DNA from 3 places in the Rhodococcus pseudokoreensis genome. Region 3 is predicted to be linked to each of the others. Evidence: riboswitches for the same ligand, from Rfam matches in the RefSeq annotation. Region 3 holds a riboswitch; each other region holds the start of a gene.
The links. Region 3 has a riboswitch for S-adenosylmethionine ahead of JWS13_RS46555 (putative leader peptide). Riboswitches for the same ligand answer to the same signal wherever they lie in the genome.

Region 1 (7,471 bases), 5.4 Mb from region 3:
GTCGTGGAGCGGGCTGAGCGTGTCGCAGCGTCTCTCGGCTGAGATGGCCGACTGGGGGCAGTTCGCGAAGAAGAACCTGCCCATGCTGGCAGTCCTCGTCGTCATCGTCGTGGCCGTGGTGTTCGTGCTCGCGGACCGGTGGCGGCGAGGAGCGTTCGTGTTCGGTGTCGCCACTCTGCTGGCGGCGGTGTTCCGGTTGACGATGCCGTCGGAGCGCGTCGGACTGCTCGCGGTGCGCAGCAGGGCCTTCGACGTGGGCGCACTCGTGGCGGTCGGCGGCGCGATCGTGTGGCTGGCCGTGTCGATCGACCCGCTCGGAACCGACTGACGGTCCGAGCGGGCGTCACAAGGCGCGGGATCAGCGTCCGGCGCGGGCCAGTTGCATCGTTTCGGACAGCAGTTTGGCGACGGCGGCAGCCTCGGTGAGGAACCCGTCGTGCCCGTCCCGCGAGTTGAGCACCCGCAGGCCGTCGCAGGTGGGGATGTCCTCGGCCAGATCCTCCTGCAGGCGGATCGGGTACAGGCGGTCGGAGTCGACGCCGCCGACGATGACGGGTGCGGTGATCGTCCCGAGCGCCGCCGCGATGCCACCGCGGCCGCGGCCCACGTCGTGCCGGTTCATGGCCTCGGACAGCAGCACGTACGTGCCCGGGTCGAACCTGCCGACCAGCTTGTCGGCCTGGTGCTGGAGGTAGCTCTCGACGGAGTACCGCCCGCCGCGCCACGGGTCCTCGCCGTCCTGCGGCGAGTTCGCGAACCGGGAGTCGAGTTCGCTCTCGGTGCGGTACGTGAGGTGCGCGATCCTGCGGGCTATGCGCAGGCCGGTCCGGGGGATCCGGCCGGTGCCGTGATAGTCGCCGCCGAGCCAGTCGGGGTCGCTGGTGATGGCCTCGATCTGGGTGGTCTGCGTGCCGATCTGGTCCGCCGTGGCGCGGGCGCCGACCGCGAGGACGAGCGCCGACGCCACCTGCTCCGGGTACGTGACGGCCCACTCGAGCGCGCGCATGCCGCCCATCGAACCACCGACCACGGACGCCAGCTTGTCGATCCCCAGGAGGTCGGTGAACTTCTTCTCGGCCGCGACCTGGTCGCGGATGGTGATCTCCGGGAAGCGGCTGCCCCACGGGCGCCCGTCCTCGGCGATCGAACCGGGACCGGTGGTGCCGCGGCACCCCCCGAGGACGTTGGTCGCGACGACACACCACTCGTCGGTGTCGATCGGCGCACCCGGACCGACCATTCCGCTCCACCAGCCGGGGGAGGGGTGCTCGTCGGTGACGGGGCCGGTGACGTGGGAGTCGCCGGTCAGGGCGTGCTCGACGAGCACCACGTTGTCGCGGTTCGGGGACAGCTCGCCCCACCGCTGCACGGCGAGGGTCACGGACGGGATCACCGCACCGTTCTCGAGCTCGAGCGATCCGATGTCGACGGTGCCGAGACGTCCGTCGGCCACGGGGAGGTTCTGCACTGCGCTCACGGTCAAGATGCCGCCGCCGTAATTCCGGTTTCGATATCGGCGATGATGTCGTCGATCCCTTCGATGCCGACTGCCAGGCGGACCAGTCCGGGGGTGACGCCGCTGGCCGCCTGCTCCTCCGGGGTCAGCTGGGAGTGTGTGGTGGATGCCGGGTGGATCACCAGCGAGCGGACGTCGCCGATGTTCGCGACGTGGCTGTGCAGGGTGAGCGCGTTGACGAACTTCTTGCCCGCGTCGATGCCGCCGGCGAGTTCGAACGTCACGATGGCGCCCGCGCCCCTCGGCGCGATCTGCTTCGCGCGGTCGTACCACGGCGACGACGGGAGCCCGGCGTATCCGACGGACACGATCTCCGGCCGCGCCTCCAGGTACTGGGCGACGGCGGTCGCGTTGGACACGTGCCGCTCCATCCGCAGGCTCAGCGTCTCGAGGCCCTGCGCGATGAGGAACGCGTTGAACGGGGAGATCGCGGAACCGAGGTCGCGCAGCAACTGCACGCGCGCCTTGAGGGCGTACGCGGGCGGCCCGAGTTCGGAGTAGACGACGCCGTGGTAGCTCGGGTCCGGGGTGGTGAAGCTGCTGTGCCTGCCCTGGGTCCAGTCGAACGTGCCGCCGTCGACGATGACGCCGGCGATGGCCGTGCCGTGACCGCCGAGGTACTTGGTGGCCGAGTGCACCACGATGTCCGCGCCGTGCTCGAGCGGGCGGATCAGGTACGGGGTGGCCACGGTGTTGTCGACGATCAGCGGGATCCCGTGCTCGTGCGCGACGCCGGAGATGCCGGGCAGGTCGAGCACGTCGTTGCGGGGATTGGAGATGGTCTCGCCGTAGAACGCCCTCGTGTTGTCCCGGACCGCGTTCTTCCACTGCTCGAGGTCGTCGGGGTCTTCGACGAACGAGACCTCGATGCCGAGCTTGGGCAGCGTGTAGTGGAAGAGGTTGTACGTGCCGCCGTAGAGGCGCGGGCTGGAGACGATGTGATCGCCCGCCTCGGCGAGGTTCAGGATCGCGAACGTCTCGGCGGCCTGTCCGGACGACAGCAGCAGGGCGGCGACGCCGCCTTCGAGGGCGGCGATGCGCTGCTCGACCGCGTCCTGGGTGGGGTTCATGATGCGGGTGTAGATGTTGCCCGGTTCGGCCAGACCGAACAGCGCGGCAGCATGGTCGGTGCTGTCGAACGTGTACGAGGTGGTCTGGTAGATCGGCAGCGCCCGCGCCTTGGTGGTCGCGTCGGACGTCTGCCCGGCGTGGATCTGCTTGGTCTCGAACGACCAGTTCTCGGTCATGTGCTGTCTACTCCAGTGGTCTGACGAGGCGCGGACGACAATCTGGTTCGTTCGCGCGCAGGGCTTGTCTGGGCTCTATCTACGACAACAACAACGCATCATGAACCTCCGATGTCGGACCCGCGCTTGTCACCCGACTGTTGTATGAATCAGGGAACCAGGTCATCACCCGGGGCACCCCACCGCGGCGGAGGGTTGCCGGCCAGCTAGCCGGGGCTCGTTGCTGGCACTCATGACCTCTGTCGAATCTTAGCGGCTGGGGTGGAACGACCGGAAACGGCACCGATCAGGCCCTGCCGGCAGGGAAAAGTTACCCGCCGGTAGGGGGTGGGATTTCGCACCCACATCTTGCGCGCCCCGGCTATAGCAGTACGCTTGTCTTGTTTAAGTGCGGTCTCCCCGGCGGCCGCATCGACGTCTACGTTTGATAAGCGAACCGTTCGCGGACCCACTCACGAAGTGCGCCCGCAACCGTGTAACCAGGGAATCTTCCTAGGAGGACGCGAAGCACCCATGTCCAAAATCAAGGTTGAGGGCACCGTCGTCGAACTCGACGGCGACGAGATGACACGCATCATCTGGCAGTTCATCAAAGACAAGCTGATCCATCCCTACCTGGATGTGAACCTGGAGTACTACGACCTCGGTATCGAGTACCGGGACGAGACCGACGACCAGGTCACCGTCGACGCGGCCAACGCCATCAAGAAGCACGGCGTCGGTGTCAAGTGCGCGACGATCACCCCGGACGAGGCACGCGTCGAGGAGTTCGGCCTCAAGAAGATGTGGCGGTCGCCCAACGGCACCATCCGCAACATCCTCGGTGGCACGATCTTCCGCGCGCCGATCATCATCTCCAACGTTCCGCGACTGGTTCCGGGCTGGACGAAGCCGATCATCATCGGCCGTCACGCCTTCGGCGACCAGTACCGCGCCACCGACTTCAAGGTCCCCGGCCCCGGCAAGGTGATGATCACCTACACGCCCGAGGACGGCAGCGAGCCGATCGAGCACGAACTGGTGAACTTCCCCGAAGGCGGCGGCGTCGTCCAGGGTCAGTACAACTTCACCAAGTCCATCGAGGACTTCGCGCGCGCCTCGCTCAACTACGGCCTGCAGCAGAACTACCCGGTGTACCTGTCGACCAAGAACACCATCCTCAAGGCGTACGACGGCGCGTTCAAGGACATCTTCCAGCATGTCTACGAGACCGAGTTCAAGCCGGAGTTCGACGCGGCCGGACTCACCTACGAGCACCGCCTCATCGACGACATGGTCGCGTCGGCGCTCAAGTGGGAGGGCGGCTACGTCTGGGCCTGCAAGAACTACGACGGCGACGTCCAGTCCGACACCGTCGCGCAGGGCTTCGGATCGCTCGGCCTCATGACCTCCGTGCTGCTGACCCCGGACGGAAAGACGTGCGAGGCCGAGGCCGCACACGGCACCGTGACGCGTCACTTCCGTCAGCACCAGCAGGGCAAGCCGACGTCCACCAACCCCATCGCGTCGATCTTCGCGTGGACCCGTGGACTCGAGCACCGCGGCAAGCTGGACAACACCCCCGACGTCATCGGCTTCGCTCAGAAGCTCGAAGACGTGGTCATCAAGACCGTCGAGGGTGGCCAGATGACCAAGGACCTCGCGATGCTGGTCGGCGGCGACCAGGGCTACCTGACCACCGAGGAATTCCTCGGCGCGCTGGACATCAACCTCCAGAAGGCCATCGCCGAGCAGTAGGCACTCGAGCCACAGCAGTACGAAACGGGACGTCCTCGCGAGGGCGTCCCGTTTCGCGTCTCCGGGGCCGGGTGAGTCATCTCACGGCCGCTCGCGGCGCGAAAAGCGGAATCCGGGGAAGAGAATTCCGGTGTGGGTCGTTGCGCAACGAGGCGCCGTGCGCCGCGTAGTCGTATTTCTGCCTAGTCGAAAGTCCTGCTGTGAGCACTTCCACCCCCGTCCGCCCCGAGCACCTCGGTGTCATCGCTCAACATCCGTCCGTCCGCAAGCTCGCCATGATCGCGCTCGCACTCGGCGGCTTCGGGATCGGCACCACCGAGTTCGTGGCGATGGGACTGCTTCCCGAAATGGCGTCGAGCCTCGGGATCACCGAGCCGACGGCCGGGCACGTCATCTCGGCGTACGCCCTGGGTGTGGTCGTGGGCGCGCCGCTCATCGCCGCGCTCACCGCGCGGGTGCCCCGCAAGACGCTGCTGATCGCGCTGATGGCGGCGTTCACGATCGGCAACGCCGCCACCGTGTTCGCACCGAACTACGGGGTGCTGATGGCCGCGCGGTTCGTCGCCGGTCTCCCGCACGGCGCGTACTTCGGCGTCGCCGCCCTGGTGGCGGCGCACCTCGCCGAGCGCGGACAGCGCGCCCGGGCGGTCGCGCTCGTCATGATGGGCCTGTCGGTGGCCAACGTCATCGGTGTGCCCGCCGCCTCGTGGCTGGGACAAGCGCTCGGCTGGCGCAGCGCCTTCGCCCTCGTCGCGCTGATCGGTGTCGTGACGCTGGGCGCGATCTGGTCCTGGGTGCCCGCGCTCGCCGCCATGCGGATGACGAACCCGCTCACAGAACTCGGTGCTCTGCGCCGCGCGCAGGTGTGGATGACGCTCATCATCGGCATGGTCGGATTCGGTGGCATGTTCGCCGTCTACACCTACATCAGCACGACCCTCACCGATGTGGCCGGGTTGTCGCGGTCGCTGGTGCCGCTGGCGCTGATGATCTACGGGCTGGGCATGGTCGCGGGCAATCTGATCGGCGGCACGCTCGCCGACCGGGCGCTGATTCCCGGTCTGTTCGCCGCGATGACGGCGCTCGGGGTGGTGCTCGGCATCTTCGTGATCGCCTCGCACAACCCGTACACGGCGCTGCTGCTGGTGTTCTTCGTCGGTGCTGCCGGCGCGTCGATGGTTCCCGGACTGCAGACCCGGCTGATGGACGTCGCCGCCGACGCCCAGACCCTCGCCGCGTCGCTCAACCACGCGGCCCTCAACATCGCGAACGCGTTCGGGGCGTGGATCGGTGGCGTCGTCATCGCCGCCGGTTACGGCTACACGGCGCCCGCCGCGGTCGGTGCGCTGCTCGCCGTCGCGGGCCTCGTGGTCCTCACCGTGGCCGTCGCGATGGAACGCCGCAGCGCCCGTTCGTCTCGGTAGCCGCGCTGTCGTACGCGTCCGCTACGGTGCTTGCCGTGCCACACATCATCACCACCGTCAATGTCAACGGAGTCCGCGCGGCCGCACGCAAGGGACTCACCGAGTGGATGGAGCGCACGGAGGCCGACGTCGTCTGCCTGCAGGAGACGCGGGCGTCCGACGATCAGCTCGCCGAGACTCTCGCGCCCGCCCTGGAGGGCGGATGGAACCTGGCGTCCGCGGAACCGTCCTCGAAGGGGCGAAACGGCGTCGCGATCCTGTCCCGGAAACCGGCCGACGCCGTCCGTGTCGGCCACGGCGACGAGGAGTTCGCTGCCGCGGGCCGCTACATCGAGGCGGACTTCGACGACCTCACGGTGGCGAGCCTGTACCTGCCCTCGGGGGAGGCCCAGACACCCCGGCAGGAGGAGAAGGAGCGGTTCATGGACTCCTTCGCGCGGTACCTCACGGCTACGGCCGAGGCCGCCGTCGCGGCCGGTCGGCACGTGGTGGTCTGCGGCGACTGGAACATCGCCCACACCGAACTCGACCTGAAGAACTGGAAGACGAACAAGAAGAACTCCGGGTTCCTGCCCCACGAGCGGGAGTGGATGTCCGCGCTCTTCGCGGAGGACGCGCACTGGTCCGACGTCGTGCGCCTGCTCGAACCGGACGTCGCCGGACCGTACTCGTGGTGGTCGTACCGCGGGAAGGCGTTCGACAACGACTCCGGCTGGCGCATCGACTACCAGATCGCCACCCGCGAACTGGCGGAGCGCGCCAAGCAGGCCGTCGTCGAGCGCGCCGAAACCTACGACCAGCGGTGGTCCGATCACGCGCCGGTCACCGTCCAGTACCGGTGACGGGCGGTATCTGATTCGTGTCGTCACGGCACACGTGAAAAGATCAATACTCATGTCGACCCCTGCAGCTCAGAAACCCACCGCGAAACCGCGGGTGCTCTCCGGCATCCAGCCCACCGCCGACTCGTTCCACCTCGGCAACTTCCTGGGTGCTCTGCAGCAATGGGTGCCTCTGCAGGACGACTTCGACGCGTTCTACTTCATCCCGGACCTGCACGCGATCACGGTGGCGCAGGACCCGAAGGAACTGCGCCGCCGCACGAAGATCGCGGCGGCACAGTTGCTGGCGCTGGGAATCGACCCCGACCGCGCCACGCTGTTCGTCCAGAGCCAGGTCCCCGAGCACGCGCAGCTGGCATGGGTTCTCAACTGCATCACCGGTTTCGGTGAGGCAAGCCGCATGACGCAGTTCAAGGACAAGTCGTCGAAGCAGGGCAGCGAGAACGCCAGCGTCGGGCTGTTCACGTATCCGGTGCTGATGGCCGCCGACATCCTGCTGTACCGCCCGCAGCGGGTCCCCGTCGGCGAGGACCAGCGCCAGCACCTCGAACTGGCCCGCGATCTCGCCCAGCGGTTCAACACCCGGTTCGGGAAGGCGTTCGTCATTCCCGAGGCTCAGATCATCAAGGGCACCGCCAAAATCTACGACCTGCAGGATCCGACGTCGAAGATGAGCAAGTCCGGTCCGAGCCCGGCCGGCCTGAT
Region 2 (7,471 bases), 2.8 Mb from region 3:
ATCTGACCCAGGCGCCTCTCGACATGGTGCGGATCGCGACCGGGCAGCCGATCGGCGGTATCGCCCCGCTCGGCCATCCCACGAACCTTCCGACCTACGTCGACAACGCCCTGTCGGAGTACGCGGAACTGTGGGCGGCCGCCGGTCACCCGGACACCGTCTTCCGCACGTCGTTCTCGGAGTTGGTCCGGATCACCGCGGGCCTGGCGATCGACGTCGACTGAATCCCGGTCGCTTCCCGCCCTTATAGTTGACGTCAGATCTCGTGAACGAGAGTGACGTGCACGAGCGTGACACAGTGCCCACACGGGCCGACCCGGAGAATGATTTGTCCGACAGAGCCGAGAACGCCGATACCGTCGATGGTTCGGACCTCCCCCGACACCCCGAACTCGCCCCCGGAATCTGTGCGGAGGATTACCGCGCAGCCCTGCGCCGTCACCCGGCGGGCGTCACCATCGTGACCCTCGACTCGGGATCGGGCCCGGTGGGCTTCACCGCATCCTCGTTTTCGTCCGTCTCGCTGGCCCCGCCGCTGGTGTCGTTCAACATCGCGAACACGTCGTCGAGCATCGACGCGCTCCACTCGGCGGGCTCGCTGGTGATCCACCTGCTCGGGGAGCACCAGCAGCACCTGGCTCAGCGCTTCTCACGGAGCGCGGACCAGCGGTTCTCGGACGAGTCGCTGTGGGCGCGGCTCGACACCGGCGAACCGGTGCTGCACGGAACTCCCAGCTGGATGCGGGTCGTCGTGGACCAGTTGATTCCGGTCGGCGACCACACGCTCGTCATCGGCCTCGTCACCCGCGTCCACGCCGAGGCCGACGACGATTCCGCGTCGGCTCCCCTGCTGTATCACGAGGGCCGGTACTACCGGCCCACTCCGCTGGGTTCAGCGAACAACGGCAACTGACCTGGGTCAGGACGCCAGCACCCGTTCGGCGCGGGGCAGGTCGAAGCGGCGCAGCGCCTCGTCCACCGCTTCGGCGGACGTGACGAGGCCCCGCTGCTCCAGCCACGGGAGGGTGCCGTCGACGAGTTGCTCGAGAACCCTGGGCAGCGACAGCGGGAGCAGGGTCACGCCGTCGGCGACGCCGGCGGCCTGGATGTCGGCGATGAGCCCGGCGAGGCCGACCGGAGTTCCGATGTACTGCAACGACACCGGTGTGCGCGGTGCGTCCAGCGCACTGTCGAGGAGGGCCAGCTCCTTGCGCGCGGCGCGAGCTTCTCCGGCGATGAGCACCTCGAGGTCCACCAGGACGGTGACGCTGTCGGGGTCGCGGCCGTCGGCGACGATCTCGGCACGGATCCGAGCGCGCTCCTGCTGCGCCTCACGCAGATCGGCGGCCCGGATCCGGACGACGTTCGGCGGGAACGACGTGAGGTCGAGCTGATCCGTCGAGTCGGCGGTCAGGTCCACCCAGTAGTCGGCGCCGTTGATCGGCCGTGTGCCTGCGGCGCCCTCGGCGGCCGGGTGGTGTCCCGATCCGGTCAGTTCGACGGCGACGCGGAGGGGACGGGAAACGTAGGCATTGTCTCGAGACATAAGGGTTCCTCGGGAATGACGTGTGCGTGTGAATGAAACGGAACGGGAAGACCGGTCAGCTCGAACACATACCCGAGGCGGTTCGGCACAGATCCACATGCCGACGGCACCAGTGAGCAATCATTGTGCTCCCAGCCTGCGATGCCATGCCGTCATACTAGCGCGTCTCGCGAAAAGCGGGTCTCGGGCACCGGATTCCACTGGCCGCTCTCCTTGGCGTAGGCCCAGTTCCGGCCTCCCGCCACCAGGGTGCGCACGGCGTCGACCAGCCGATCCACGTCGTCGGAGCAGCTTCCGAGACCGACGCTCACCCGCACGGCGCCGTCGGGCCTGCCGAGGCGGCCCAGCAGCGGGTGTGCGCAGAAACGTCCGTCGCGAACTCCGATTCCGTGTTCGGCGGACAGGTAGGCGGCGATCTCGCCCGGCTCGAAACCGTCGATCGTGAACGTCACGATTCCCACGGTGTCGGGGGCGTCCGTCCACAGCCGTAGGAACTCCAGTCCGTCGACGGATCCGAGGCCGTCGAGGAGCCTGCCGGTGAGTGCCGCCTCGTGTTCGGCCACCGTGCCGAAGTCCAGTTCGGACAGCGCATCGCACGCGGCGGCGAGGGCCGCGGCGCCGAGCACGTTGGGGGTTCCCGCCTCGTGCCGGGCGGGGGCGGGCGCCCACTGGGTCGATTCGACGGTCACGTTCCGGACCGCGCCGCCGCCCGCGAGGTAGGGCTCGGCGGCGTCGAGCCAGTCCCGGCGGCCCACGAGCACGCCGGCGCCGAACGGGGCGTACAGCTTGTGCCCGGAGAAGGCGAGGTAGTCGACACCCCACTCCTCTACGTCGATGCGACGGTGCGGTGCGAGCTGAGCGGCGTCGACGAGAATCCGTGCGCCGCAACGATGCGCCACCTCGGCGAGGGCGGCGATCGGCAGCACCTCACCGGTGACGTTGGAGGCACCCGTCACCGCGAGCAGGGCGGTGGGCTTGGAGCACAGTTCGGCGACGAGCAGCCGGACGGTCTCGTCAAGGGTGTCCGCGGCCCGCACGACGCGAGAGTCCTTCCACGGCAGCAGGTTCGCGTGGTGTTCGATGTCGAGGACGACGGTGCTGCCGGGAACGCAATTGGCGAGCAGGTTCAGTGAGTCGGTGGTGTTGCGGGTGAACACCACCACCTGGTCGTCGCACGCCCCGACGAACCGGGCCACCGAATCGCGGGCCTTTTCGTAGCACTCGGTCGACACCCGCGAGGCGTAGCCGGCGCCGCGGTGCACACTGGAGTACGTCGGAAGCAGGGCCCCGATACGGTCCGTGACCTGCGCCAACGCGGGAGCACTGGCCGCGTAGTCGAAGTTCACGTAGGTGCAGTCGCCGCCCTGAACGAGCGGAACCCGCAGGTCGGAACCCGAAACCTGAGCCAGGGGGGCAACACACACGTCAGCGGTCAATACAGCAGTCATCACGACATCCCTCGTAGTCAGGGACTCGTCGCAGGGTCGGTGCCCTCTCGGAGTCCGCGCTTGCCGGGTTCGGTATGAACCTCAGCCTGGTCGTCACCCGGAGCACCCCGCCGCGGTGGAGGGTTGCCGACCAGCTAGCCGGGGCTTGACGCTGGTACTCGTGACCTGTTTCGAAGATTGCAGGATCGGCGCGTAGTTGTCAACCCGACACCGGGAGGGTCCGGAATCCGGGTCCGACGATTTGCGCCAGTTGGGGGTGACCCCGAGCAGCGGGGCGAGCTGATTCGCAATCGGGTTGAGGTCCAGCTTGTTCGGGTCCTTCTTGGGGGTGGAGTCCCACGGTTGAACGGTGGCGGGGTCGCCGAACACGATCCGGTTCGCGCTGCGGACGCCGGTGAGACTGCCCTGCGGGGCCGCGCAGGTGGCGGCGGTGTTCTGCGGGAAGCCCTGCTGCGTGTCGTCGAAGTTCGGATCCTGGCGCTTCATCTCCTGGAGGATCGCTTGGGTGCCCTCGTACCCGACCCCTTTCCGTCGAATGCCGCGCCGAGTTCCGTCACGACGGCGTGGAGCGCGTCGACCGGTTCGCCACAACGGCTTTCGCGGATGCGTGAATGTCGGGCGCGCTCTTGTCGATCCTCAATTCGACGACGACGCCGTCCGCCGCGAGGGGCATGGTCCCCGACGCGACCGACCGGCACGCCGCGGTAGGCGACTTCGGCGTTGGTGAAGATGTCGCCCGACGTCTCCAGTTCGAGGTTCACGGCGCATTCGCCGAAGCCGAGGAGGTTGTCGAGGCGTTGGCACCCACGTAGACGAGCCCCATGACGGCGACGAGTACGAAGCCGATCAGCTGCCACCGGATCACGAGACGGCGGCGGTGGTGGCGGCAGACACAGGCACTCCGATGACCGGTGAATAAGTGAGACTATCGGTCACACATATATCTAGTCCGGTCGCCGGAGCAGCGCAAACTCCGCGCCGCTCGCGGTGGTGCACGTCACCGTCGGGTCTTGACTGAATTTTCAGTTTGGAATATGTTCGATACCCAACAGGACGTGATACCGGTCACCTCCGCCCCGAATGTGAGGTCCGCAGTGTCCACGAATCTCGACCCGACGATGCCCCTCGACGACACCGCCCCCTCCCCGCCGGAGGACCGGTTCGGACACGTCGAGACGATCGGCGTCGAGTACATCCCCGAATCGGAACGCGATTCGCGACCGCTCAACATGCTCGCGGTGTTCTTCGGCGGCAATCTGGCGTTCTCCGTGATCGTGTTCGGCTGGCTCCCCATCACATTCGGGCTCAGCTTCGGCAGCGCGCTGGCGGCCAGCGCGATCGGCATCGGGCTGGGGACGCTCCTCATCGCTCCCCTGTCGCTCCTGGGCCCGCGCACCGGCACGAACAACACCGTGTCGAGTGGTGCGCACTTCGGAGTGAGCGGACGGATGATCGGGTCAGGGCTCACCCTCCTCTTCGCCCTCGCGTACGCCGCGATCGCGGTCTGGACGTCGGGCGACGCACTGATCGCCGCCGCCCACCGCCTGTTCGGCACACCGGTCGACAACGGCATGCTCGCACTCGGCTACGGCATCATCGCCGCCGAGATCGTGGCCGTCGCACTGTTCGGCCACGGCACGGTGGTCGCGCTCCAGAAGTTCGTGCTGCCCATCGTCGCGGCCCTGCTCCTGCTGGGGGTCTTCGCATTCGGTGGCCACTTCGACGGCGGAGCGGGCAGCGGCGACTACCTGCTCGGCGGATTCTGGCCCACCTGGATTCTGGCCGTGGTCCTCGCCGTCGGCGGTCCGCTGTCCTACGCCCCGACGCTCGGCGACTACAGCAGGCGGATCTCCCGGGTGCGGTTCAGCGACCGTTCGATCGTCGCGGCCACCATGGCCGGCATCTTCTTCGGATTGTTCCTGACCGCGGCGTTCGGTTCGTTCACCGCATCGACGTTCACCACGCTGAGCGACTCCTACGTCGCCGACCTGGTGGCGGAGGCTCCCGGCTGGTACGTGCTGCCGATCGTGCTCGTCGCCCTCGCGGGCGGACTCGGCCAGGGCGTCCTCAACGTCTACGCCAGCGGACTCGACCTGGAGGCGCTGATCCCCCGGTTGCGCCGCGTCCACACGACGCTGATCACGTCGGCGCTCGCGGTGGCCCTGCTCTACATCGGCGTCTTCGTCGTCGACGCCGTCGATTCGATCACGGCGATGACGTTGGTGCTCAACGGTTTCGCCGCTCCGTGGGTGGCGATCAACGTCGCCGGCTTCCTGGTTGCGCGGCGCGGGCAGTACGACGCCGTCGATCTCCAGGTCTTCAACCTGGGCCGGAGGGGTGGGCGGTACTGGTTCACCGGCGGCTGGAATCTGCGCGCCGTCATCCCCTGGGCGGCCGGATCGCTGTTCGGCCTGCTCGCGGTCGACACGTCGCTGTACTCCGGGCCGCTTGCCGACATCGCGCACGGTGTCGATGTCAGTCTGATCGGATCGTCGGTCATCGCCGTGGCCGGCTACCTCGTCGCGCTGCGACTGTGGCCCGAACACGTGGCCCCGGTCGAGGCGCCGTCGTCCTAGCGCGACACGAACCGAAGGAGATCCCCGATGAGCGAGCGACGCGACGCGATTCTGAAGGCCAGCGCGACGGCCATTGCCCAGCGAGGTATCCGCGGGCTGCGCGTCAACGATGTCGCGGAGGTCGCGGGAGTCTCGCCGGGACTGCTGTACTACCACTTCAAGGATCGCATCGGCCTGCTCGAGGCCGCCCTGAACTACATCAACGACCGTGCCCGCGACTACCGCAGCGAGGGCGAGGGGTCCGCGGACTCCGCACGCGACCGGCTCACCCGCTCGCTCCTCGGCGAGATCCAGGACCGCCCCGAGGTCGTGGAGAACTCGCTGGCCTGGAACGAGTTACGCGCTTCCGCCGTGTACGAGGAGGCGCTGCGGGAGCCTCTCGCCCGGACCACCGCCGCGTGGGTCGCGGAGATCGCCGACGCGATCACGCAGGCGCAGGCCACCGGCGAGATCTCCCCCTCCCTCGACCCCCGGCGCACCGCGGTCACGATGACCGCCCTCGTCGAAGGACTGTCCGGACGGTGGCTCTGCAAGGAGATCTCCACCGAGGACGCCCGCTCCCATCTGCTCGGCGCGATCGACGTCGTGATGTCCGAGCCCACCGACCGCACCACCGACAACCCCGTCACCACCAGAACGAAGGAAAAACGATGACCATCCGCACGATCACCGCGCTGCCCGCACCCGCCTCCCCCGCACGTTCCACGGCCACCGCCCGCACTCCGCTGCGGGTCGGGTTGGTGCAGCACCGCTGGCGCGCCGACGCGGACGCATTGCGCACCGCGTTGACCGACGCGATCGGTGAGGCGGCGGCCCTCGGCGCGGAAGTGGTGTTCCTGCCGGAACTCACGCTGTCGAAGTACCCCGCCGACACCCGCGCGACCGGCACACCCGGACGCGACGCCGAGGACCTCACGACCGGACCCACCTACACGTTCGCGGCCGCCGCCGCTGCCCGCCACCAGGTCTGCGTCCACGCCTCGCTGTACGAGAAGGCCGACGGCCCGGACGGTCTCGGTTTCAACACCGCCATCCTCGTGTCCCCGTCCGGCGAACTGCTCTCCCGGACACGCAAGCTGCACATCCCCGTCAGCGCGGGATACTACGAGGACACCTACTTCCGCGGCGGCCCCGCCGACGACGCCTACCCCGTCTACCGGCCGGCCGAACTGGGCGGCGCCGCCCTCGGACTGCCGACGTGCTGGGACGAGTGGTTCCCCGAGGTGTCCCGGATGTACTCGCTCGGCGGCGCGGAGATCCTCGTCTACCCGACCGCGATCGGGTCCGAGCCGAGCTTCCCGGCGTTCGACACGCAGCCGATCTGGCAGCACGTGATCGTCGGAAACGGCATCACCAGTGGAACATTCATGGTGGTCCCGAACCGGTGCGGCAACGAGGGCGGCATCGACTTCTACGGTTCCTCCTTCATCTCCGACCCGTACGGCCGGGTGCTGGTGTCCGCTCCCCGCGACGAGGAAGCGGTCCTGGTGGCCGACCTCGACCTCGATCAGCGCAAGGACTGGCTCGACCTCTTCCCGTTCCTGACCACCCGCAGGCCGGACACGTACACCCGGCTCACGGACGCCGTCGACCACGAGCACCCCTACGGCCTCCCGTCGACGGTCGCCGCCGCGGAGACCCGGTCATGACCTGGCGGATGCCCAGCGAGACGGAACCGCAGGAGCGGGTCTGGATGGCGTTTCCGCCCCTCGGGGCGTCGATGACCGCGACGGTCGACGACGCCCACGAGGCGCGGACCGCGTGGGCGGCCGTCGCCCACGCGATCGCCGAATTCGAACCGGTCACCATGGTCGTCGATCCGGCAGACCGGAACGTCGCCCGGCAGTACCTGTCCCCGGACATCGACGTGGTCGAGGCGCCCCTCGACGACGCCTGGATGC
Region 3 (7,471 bases):
TAACCGGCCCGGACGATCTCCGCCTCGAGTTCCCGCAGCACGATGCGCCCGAGTCCGCGTCTGCGGTGCGAGGACGAGGTCCAGATCCGCTTGAGTTCCGCGGTCGTGTCGTCGTAGCGGCGGAAGGCCCCGCCCGCCACCGACGTCCCGTCCTCGACCACGACGAGCAGCGCGCCACCCGGCGCGGCGAACTCCTCCGCCGGATACGTGCTGAGGTCCTCGTACATCTGGTCCCGGGAGCGCCCGTACCGAGTGCTGTATTCGGTCGCCAGTTCTTCGAGCAGCGGCGCGGCCAGTGGATCGGTCTGATCGACGAACACGGTCTGCACGGGGTCGGTCCTCTCGCTCACGGTTCCTCCTTGTCAGCTGGTCTTCGGGAGCCCGGGCGGGTTGACGACCGACGTGTTCACGGCCTCGTTCGCGATGTTCCAACGGTCGAGAACCTCTGCGTACATGCCGTTCTCGATGACGTGGTTGATGGCCTCGTTGACTGCGGTGATCAGCCCGTTGTCCTTCTTGGTGAGCACGGCGATCTCACCCTGGAGCGCGTCGCCCGCGCCCGAGAACGTTCCGGCGATCTCGGTCTCCCCGGCCTGTGCCACGTGGAACGACGACGACGGGTTGGGCCCGAAGTAGGCATCGATGCGGCCCGACGCGAGGGGCAGGTAGTAGTCGGTGGCGTTCTGGTAATAGGTGATGTCGGTGGGTTCGAGGCCGGCCGCGACGTTCTGCTCGCTCCACTTCACCAGCAGCGCTTCCTGATTGGTGCCGGAGGAGACCGCGATCTTCAGGCCCGCGACGTCCTTGGGTTCCTTGATCTGGATTCCGCTGTCCTTCTTCGTCTCGAACGCGACCGTGTCGAGGCGGTACGTCGAGAAGTCGTACTTCTCCTTCCGCTCCTCGGTGACGGTGACGTTGGAGATGAACGCGTCGGCCTCCCCCGAATCGATCCGGACGAAGTTCTGCGCCCAGTCCGCCGCCTGGAGGTCGACCTTCAGACCGAGAACGTCGCCGATCAGGTATGCGAAGTCGGTCTCCGAGCCGATGAGCGTCTTGTCGTCGTCGGCGTAGAAACGCAGCGGCGGAGCAGAACCGGCGCTGCCCGTCACGATGAGCGTGCCGCGGTCGCGGATCTGCTGGGGAACCTTCGCGGCGATCGACTCGACCTCGTCGGTGGTGACGCGATTCTGATCCGCGGTGAGGTTGTAGCCGGCGGCGGAGGTCGGCCCCGCCCCCTCGTCCTCGACGTCGCCGCCACCGCACGCGGCGGCGAGGAGAGCGACGGTGGTGACGGCCGAGGCCAGAATCTTCTTACGGAACCGTGCGGTGGACATGTATGCCTTTCGGGGATCCACACCGGAGTGTGGAGGTCAGAGAACTCGGGAGAGGAAGGCTTTGGTGCGGTCGTGCTGCGGGTCGTCGATGACCTGCGCGGGCGGGCCCTGCTCCACGACGACGCCGCCGTCCATGAAGACGGCCGTGTCGGCGACCTCCCGCGCGAAACCCACCTCGTGGGTGACGATGACGAGGGTGGCGCCGTCGCGTGCCAGTTGTTTGATGACGGCGAGGACCTCACCGACCAGTTCGGGGTCGAGCGCCGACGTGGGCTCGTCGAACAGGATCACGGCCGGGCGCAACGCGAGAGCCCGGGCGATCGCGACCCGCTGCTGCTGGCCGCCGGACAGTTGCCGCGGGTACTCGTGGGCCTTGTCACCCACGCCGACCCGTTCCAGCAGTGCGATCGCCTCGGCCTCGACCTCGGCCCGGTCGCGGCCCTGCGCCGACACCGGTGCCTCGACCACGTTCTCCAGCACCGTGAGGTGGGGGAACAGGTTGAAGTTCTGGAACACGAATCCGATCCGGGACCGCTGCCTCAGGATGTCGCGTTCCCGCAGTTCGTGGAGCTTGTTGCCCTTGCGCCGGTAGCCGATGAGGTCGCCGTCGATCCGGATGGTGCCCCGGTCGACCTTCTCCAGGTGGTTGAGCGTGCGCAGCAGCGTGGACTTGCCGGAACCCGACGGGCCCAGGATCACCGTCACCTCACCCTTGCGGACCAGCAGGTCCACACCCTGGAGGACGTCGAGTGCGCCGAAGGACTTGTGGACTCCGCGGACCTCCACCGCGAACTCCGCCTGCTGGATGTCGGTGGTCATTTCGTGGCCCCTCTCGGTACGGAGACGCCGGCGTCGCGGATCTCGGCGAATTTCCGGGTGACCTTCTGCCACGGAGTCGGGGGCAGCGCCCGAGCCGATCCGCGCGCGTAGTGCCGCTCGACGTAGTACTGACCGATCGACAACAGCGTGGTCAGGATGATGTACCAGATGGTCGCGACCATCAGCAGGGGCACGACGCGACCGTTGCGGCCGAAGATCACCTGAACCTGGTAGAACAGTTCCGCGATCGCCATGGTCGACACGATCGACGTGCCCTTGAACAGGCTGATCACCTCGTTTGCGGCGTTCGGCAGGATACCGCGCATCGCCTGGGGCAGAACGATCTTGAAGAACTGGCGACGACGCGGAATGCCCAGTGACTGCGCCGCCTCGATCTGCCCGTGGTCCACCGAGATGATGCCGGAGCGGATGATCTCGGCGGAGTACGCGGCCTGGTGCAGCGCCAGACCGATGACGGCGGCGGTGAAGCCGCTGATGACGCCGTTGACCTCGAACGTGAAGAAGCCCGGTCCGAACGGAATACCCAGCGACAGAGTCTGATACAGGTACGTGATGTTGAACCAGAACAGGAGTTGCACGATCAGCGGGATCGACCGGAACGCCCAGATGTACACCCAGGCGATCACCTGCAGCACCGGGTTGTGCGACAGGCGGCCGACCGCCAGCACCACACCGAGCGCGAATCCGAGGACCGTCCCCCACAGGGTCAGCTTCACCGTCATCCACAGCGCCTGCAGCACGGACCCGGCGGTGAAGTACTTGGCGAACGTCGCCCAGTCCCACCCCGGGTTGGTGGCGAGGCCGTGGACGAACTGGGCGAGCAGCACCAGCACGGCGGCGCTGACCACCCACCGCCACGGGTGCCACCGCCGCGCGACCTCGAGCGCGGCGTCCCCGGCGCGGTCACCGGCGCCGAAGGGTTCGGAATCGAGGGGCGCGGCCGAACGCGCCCGGACGGGGGCGCTCACGCTCGCTCACCACTGGGAACAGACATCACGGAGGCGGCCTTTCACCTGGAAACGGGATGGGGAGGAGGGCGCGTCTTCCACGGGATGCGGGCGCGCATCAGGCGCTCACCTGGCGTTTTACCCGGTGAGCGTGCTGTGAGACCTCGTCAACAGTGGCAGGAGGTGGTACGGCACAGGTCGATGTGCCGTCTGCGCCACGCGGGGCGCGCGGGGTAGTTCATGTGCTGCCTTCCATCGATCCTGGCGGTAGCACCCGCACCCGAATGATTCGGAAGGGTTGCTGCGACGTCAACGAGCCAGGTCTCTCGGTCGCTCTGGATGGTTGAAGCGAACACTAGCTGCATTCCCGGAGGTCGTCAACACGGGGTATTTCCCTGCACCACAGGGGAAATGGTGCCGAGCGAACGCAAGAATCACCGTGCGCAGAAGTGCTGACAAGTGGCCGGGGATGCGGTTGGATGGGACGGGCAGTCGCGTATCGGCACCGTCGCCTGACCCGGCTGCCGGGCGGTCCGAGGCCCTTGTAACGTCGCCTCGGTGACACCACTCGAAGTCATCGCGATCCTGGTTGCCGGCGTCGGCGCGGGAGCGATCAACGCCATCGTCGGCAGCGGCACGCTCATCACCTTCCCCACCCTGGTGGCTTTCGGGTTCCCTCCGGTGACCGCCACGATGTCGAACGCGATCGGCCTGGTCGCCGGTGGCGTGTCCGGCACGTGGGGGTACCGGCGGGAGCTGGCCGGGCAGGGACCGCGGCTGCGGTGGCAGATCCCGGCGTCTCTGTGCGGTGCGGTTCTCGGCTCGTGGCTGTTGCTGCACCTCCCCGAAACGGTGTTCGAACTCGTCGTCCCGGTACTGCTGATCCTCGCCCTGATCCTGGTGGTGCTGCAGCCGAGGATCCAGGCCTGGGCGAAGCAGCGCGGCAGCCACGAGGCCGGCCTGAGCACGACGCGGCTCACCCTGCTGACCGTCGGCACGTTCGCCGTCGGCGTGTACGGCGGATACTTCACCGCTGCGCAGGGCATTCTGCTGATGGGCGTGATGGGCGCGATCCTGCCGGAGAGCCTGCAACGGATGAACGGCGCGAAGAATCTGCTGTCGCTCATCGTCAACGTCGTCGCCGCGACCGCCTACACCCTCGTGGCCTTCGACCGGATCAGCTGGGCAGCCGCCGGCCTCATCGCGGTGGGCTCGCTGATCGGCGGCGTCCTCGGCGCCCGCTACGGCCGCCGCCTGTCCCCCACCGCACTGCGGGGAACCATCGTCGTCGTCGGTCTCATCGGCCTGTTCCGGCTGCTCGCATAGTCGCGCATGCACCCTCCCGCTCCCCCATACTGAGTCGGTGAGCAACGAAGTAGAGCACCCGGGCTGGACCTATCTCATGGACATGGACGGCGTTCTCGTCCACGAAGAGCATCTGGTCCCCGGCGCCGACCTGTTCCTGGCCGAACTCCGGGAGTCCGGAACCCCGTTCATCGTCCTGACCAACAATTCCATCAGGACACCGCGCGATCTCCGCGCCCGGCTGCTCCGCACCGGCCTCGACATTCCCGAGGAATCGATCTGGACGTCCGCCCTGGCCACCGCGACGTTCCTGGCGAACCAGCGCCCCGGCGGCAGCGCCTACGTCGTCGGCGAATCCGGGCTCACCACCGCACTGCACGACATCGGATACGTCCTCACCGAGAACGATCCCGACTACGTGGTCCTCGGCGAAACCCGCACCTACTCATTCGAGGCCATCACCACCGCAATTCGTTTGGTGGAGAAAGGCGCTCGTTTCATCGCCACCAACCCGGACCCCACCGGACCGTCGCGCGAGGGTTCCCTTCCGGCCACGGGATCCGTTGCGGCACTGATCAGCAGGGCCACCGGCCGCGACCCGTACTACGTGGGCAAGCCGAACGCGCTGATGATGCGCTCGGCCCTGCGAGCCATCGGCGCACATTCCGCGAACACGCTGATGATCGGTGACCGCATGGACACCGACATCGTCTGCGGACTCGAGGCCGGGCTGCAGACCATCCTCGTCCTCACCGGAATCTCGACGCGGGATTCGGTGGAACTGTTCCCCTACCGCCCCACTGCGGTGCTCAAATCGGTCGCCGACCTGGTCGGCCGCACGTCGGATCCGTTCGACCGCGCACACAGCTGACGGTTCAATTCCCTGGTACACATGCACAATTGGATTGATCCAGTTACCGAGACCTCGGGTGCCTGCAGCCTTCGGGCCGCCGAATAATTCTTCGGCGTTCCGAAGATCGCGAGATGGCAACAATACATTCGAGGAGGTAACAAGAAACCGACCGGCCGGGATAGTTGGTACGGCATCGAGATGTGCCACCTCCTTTCCCCGCCCCCAGAAATGACACGCCATGAACAAGCAGACCAAAGCTGCGCTCGCCGCAGGCGCAGGCGCACTCCTCCTTCTCGGCGGGGCAGGCAGCCTCGCGTACTGGCACGACGAGACGGACATCGGCGGCAACGCCGAGATCCAGTCGGGCACCCTCGCGCTGGACGACTGCGCGGCGGGCGGCGCCGGATGGTCGGATGTCAGCCCCGACGCCACCACCGGTGGACCGATCGCCGACATCACCCAGTTCCTGCTGGTCCCCGGCGACACCCTCGAATACACCTGCGATTCCACCATCACCGCGTCGGGCGACAACCTGCAGGCCACCCTGACCGCCGACACGTCGACCATCAGTGGCGACGCCGCACTGATAGCCCGTCTCGACAAGACCGTGACGGCCACGGTCGGGGGCGCCCCGATCGCCGCGAACACCATCACCTCGGCCGACGACAACGCCGCCATCCAGGTGAAGGTCCGTCTGCACTTCCAGAACGCGACCGGCGACGGCGTCGGCAACGGCGGCGAAGCGCAGAATTCCGCCGTCAACCTGTCGGCGATGAAACTCGTCCTGCAGCAGAACACGCGGTAGAACCGTCACCGTCGATGACACGTCTTCGCTGGTGGGCACTCGCCACGGCGTCGGTCGGGGTGCTGATTCTCGTCTCCGCACAGCAGACCGGCGCCGTGTGGCACGACAGCACACCGATCAGCAACGCCACCATCCGATCCGGCACCCTCGCGCTTGCCGTCGGTGACGCGAGTTCCCAGTCCGCGGCTTACAAGCTGAGCGCGTTCGGCGGAACGAATCTCACGCAGAACGCGGCGGTGCAGCAACCCCTCACCGTCGCCAATGCGGGCTCGGTGGACATGAACTACCGATTGGATTCCGTGTCTCAGACCACGACGACCACGAACGTCCCGTTGCGACTTGCCGTGTGGTTGAACCCTGCGTCCTGTCCGTCGACGGGGGCGCCCACCGGCGGGGCCCTGATCTACGACGGCGCCATGAACGGCGCCGCAGCGCCTACCACCGGATGGGCGCCCGCACTCGCACCGGGAGCGAAGTCGACGTGGTGCCTTAGAGCGACGGTCGGCAGCCTCGCCGACGGATTCGACGTCGCCCAATCCTCCACCGTCACCTTCCACTTCACGGCGAACTCCTGATGGACACCACGACCACTCCTCCCGGCACCGACCACACCGGACCCCTCTGGTGGGTGCGCACCATCGCGAGCTGGGTTCTCCTGCTCACGATGTGCGCGATCCTCGTCGTGACGATCCTGATCCCGATGGTCGCGGGCGCTCAGCGATTCACGGTGCTGACCGGCTCCATGACCCCCACGTATCCGCCGGGGACACTGCTGGTCGTCACACCTGCCGACCCCGGCACACTCGGGGTCGGAACGGCGATCACCTACCAGATCGAGTCCGGACGGCCCGCCGTCGTCACGCACCGCATCGTCGCGGTCGAGCAGAACACGATCGGCGAGCGCACCTTCCTCACGCAGGGCGACGCCAACCGCACGCCGGACGAGAAACCCGTTCGGGGCGAACAGATCCGAGGACGGGTGTGGTACTCCGTCCCCTACCTCGGGCACGTCAACAGCTGGCTCACCGGTCAGCAGCGCACCTGGATCCTGGGCGCCGTGGTGACCGGGTTGTTCGGCTACGCCGCCTACATGTTCCTCAGCGGGGTCCGCGACGGTCGCCGGGAGAAAGTCCGCGATGACGCATAGTCTCCCGTCCGTCAGCGTCCGCGTGCGGGCGGTTCTCTCGCTCGGCATCCTGCTGGGGCTCGGCGCTGTGGGCACCCTGGCGGTGTGGAGCGACGACGCGACCGCGACGTCGGGCACGTTCACCACCGGGACGATCGACATCCGGGCCAACGCCGTCGACTCCTACACGTTCGGTACCCTCGCTCTCGCGAACATGCTGCCCGGGGAGAGCGTCGCTCAGCCGCTCGTCGTCAACAACGT

Region 1: linked by a shared signal. The riboswitch ahead of JWS13_RS09965 (bifunctional o-acetylhomoserine/o-acetylserine sulfhydrylase) and the one ahead of JWS13_RS46555 (putative leader peptide) in region 3 are both predicted to bind S-adenosylmethionine.
Region 2: linked by a shared signal. The riboswitch ahead of JWS13_RS21190 (aminotransferase class V-fold PLP-dependent enzyme) and the one ahead of JWS13_RS46555 (putative leader peptide) in region 3 are both predicted to bind S-adenosylmethionine.

The regions. Positions count from the first base shown of each region.
Region 1 covers NZ_CP070619.1:960,752-968,222, reverse strand. The annotation lists gene JWS13_RS09980 (bifunctional methylenetetrahydrofolate dehydrogenase/methenyltetrahydrofolate cyclohydrolase) at 1-42, shown strand, start outside; gene JWS13_RS09975 (DUF3017 domain-containing protein) at 44-328, shown strand; gene metX (homoserine O-acetyltransferase MetX) at 359-1,483, opposite strand; gene JWS13_RS09965 (bifunctional o-acetylhomoserine/o-acetylserine sulfhydrylase) at 1,480-2,763, opposite strand; SAM riboswitch class IV at 2,881-3,001, opposite strand; gene JWS13_RS09960 (NADP-dependent isocitrate dehydrogenase) at 3,277-4,500, shown strand; gene JWS13_RS09955 (MFS transporter) at 4,701-5,924, shown strand; gene JWS13_RS09950 (exodeoxyribonuclease III) at 5,960-6,766, shown strand; gene trpS (tryptophan--tRNA ligase) at 6,819-7,471, shown strand, end outside.
Region 2 covers NZ_CP070619.1:3,513,859-3,521,329, forward strand. The annotation lists gene JWS13_RS21175 (YbaK/EbsC family protein) at 1-224, shown strand, start outside; gene dszD (NADH:FMN oxidoreductase DszD) at 329-913, shown strand; gene JWS13_RS21185 (LLM class oxidoreductase) at 920-1,546, opposite strand; gene JWS13_RS46470 (putative leader peptide) at 1,602-1,694, opposite strand; gene JWS13_RS21190 (aminotransferase class V-fold PLP-dependent enzyme) at 1,699-2,994, opposite strand; SAM riboswitch class IV at 3,046-3,160, opposite strand; partial or broken gene JWS13_RS21195 (MlaD family protein) at 3,244-3,817, opposite strand; gene JWS13_RS21200 (purine-cytosine permease family protein) at 4,089-5,570, shown strand; gene JWS13_RS21205 (TetR/AcrR family transcriptional regulator) at 5,598-6,224, shown strand; gene JWS13_RS21210 (nitrilase-related carbon-nitrogen hydrolase) at 6,221-7,219, shown strand; gene JWS13_RS21215 (agmatine deiminase family protein) at 7,216-7,471, shown strand, end outside.
Region 3 covers NZ_CP070619.1:6,357,939-6,365,409, reverse strand. The annotation lists gene JWS13_RS34250 (GNAT family N-acetyltransferase) at 1-350, opposite strand, end outside; gene JWS13_RS34245 (ABC transporter substrate-binding protein) at 363-1,334, opposite strand; gene JWS13_RS34240 (amino acid ABC transporter ATP-binding protein) at 1,371-2,153, opposite strand; gene JWS13_RS34235 (amino acid ABC transporter permease) at 2,150-3,022, opposite strand; gene JWS13_RS46555 (putative leader peptide) at 3,289-3,363, opposite strand; SAM riboswitch class I at 3,371-3,467, opposite strand; gene JWS13_RS34230 (sulfite exporter TauE/SafE family protein) at 3,680-4,447, shown strand; gene JWS13_RS34225 (HAD-IIA family hydrolase) at 4,524-5,297, shown strand; gene JWS13_RS34220 (alternate-type signal peptide domain-containing protein) at 5,518-6,084, shown strand; gene JWS13_RS34215 (hypothetical protein) at 6,099-6,659, shown strand; gene JWS13_RS34210 (signal peptidase I) at 6,659-7,231, shown strand; gene JWS13_RS34205 (TasA family protein) at 7,221-7,471, shown strand, end outside.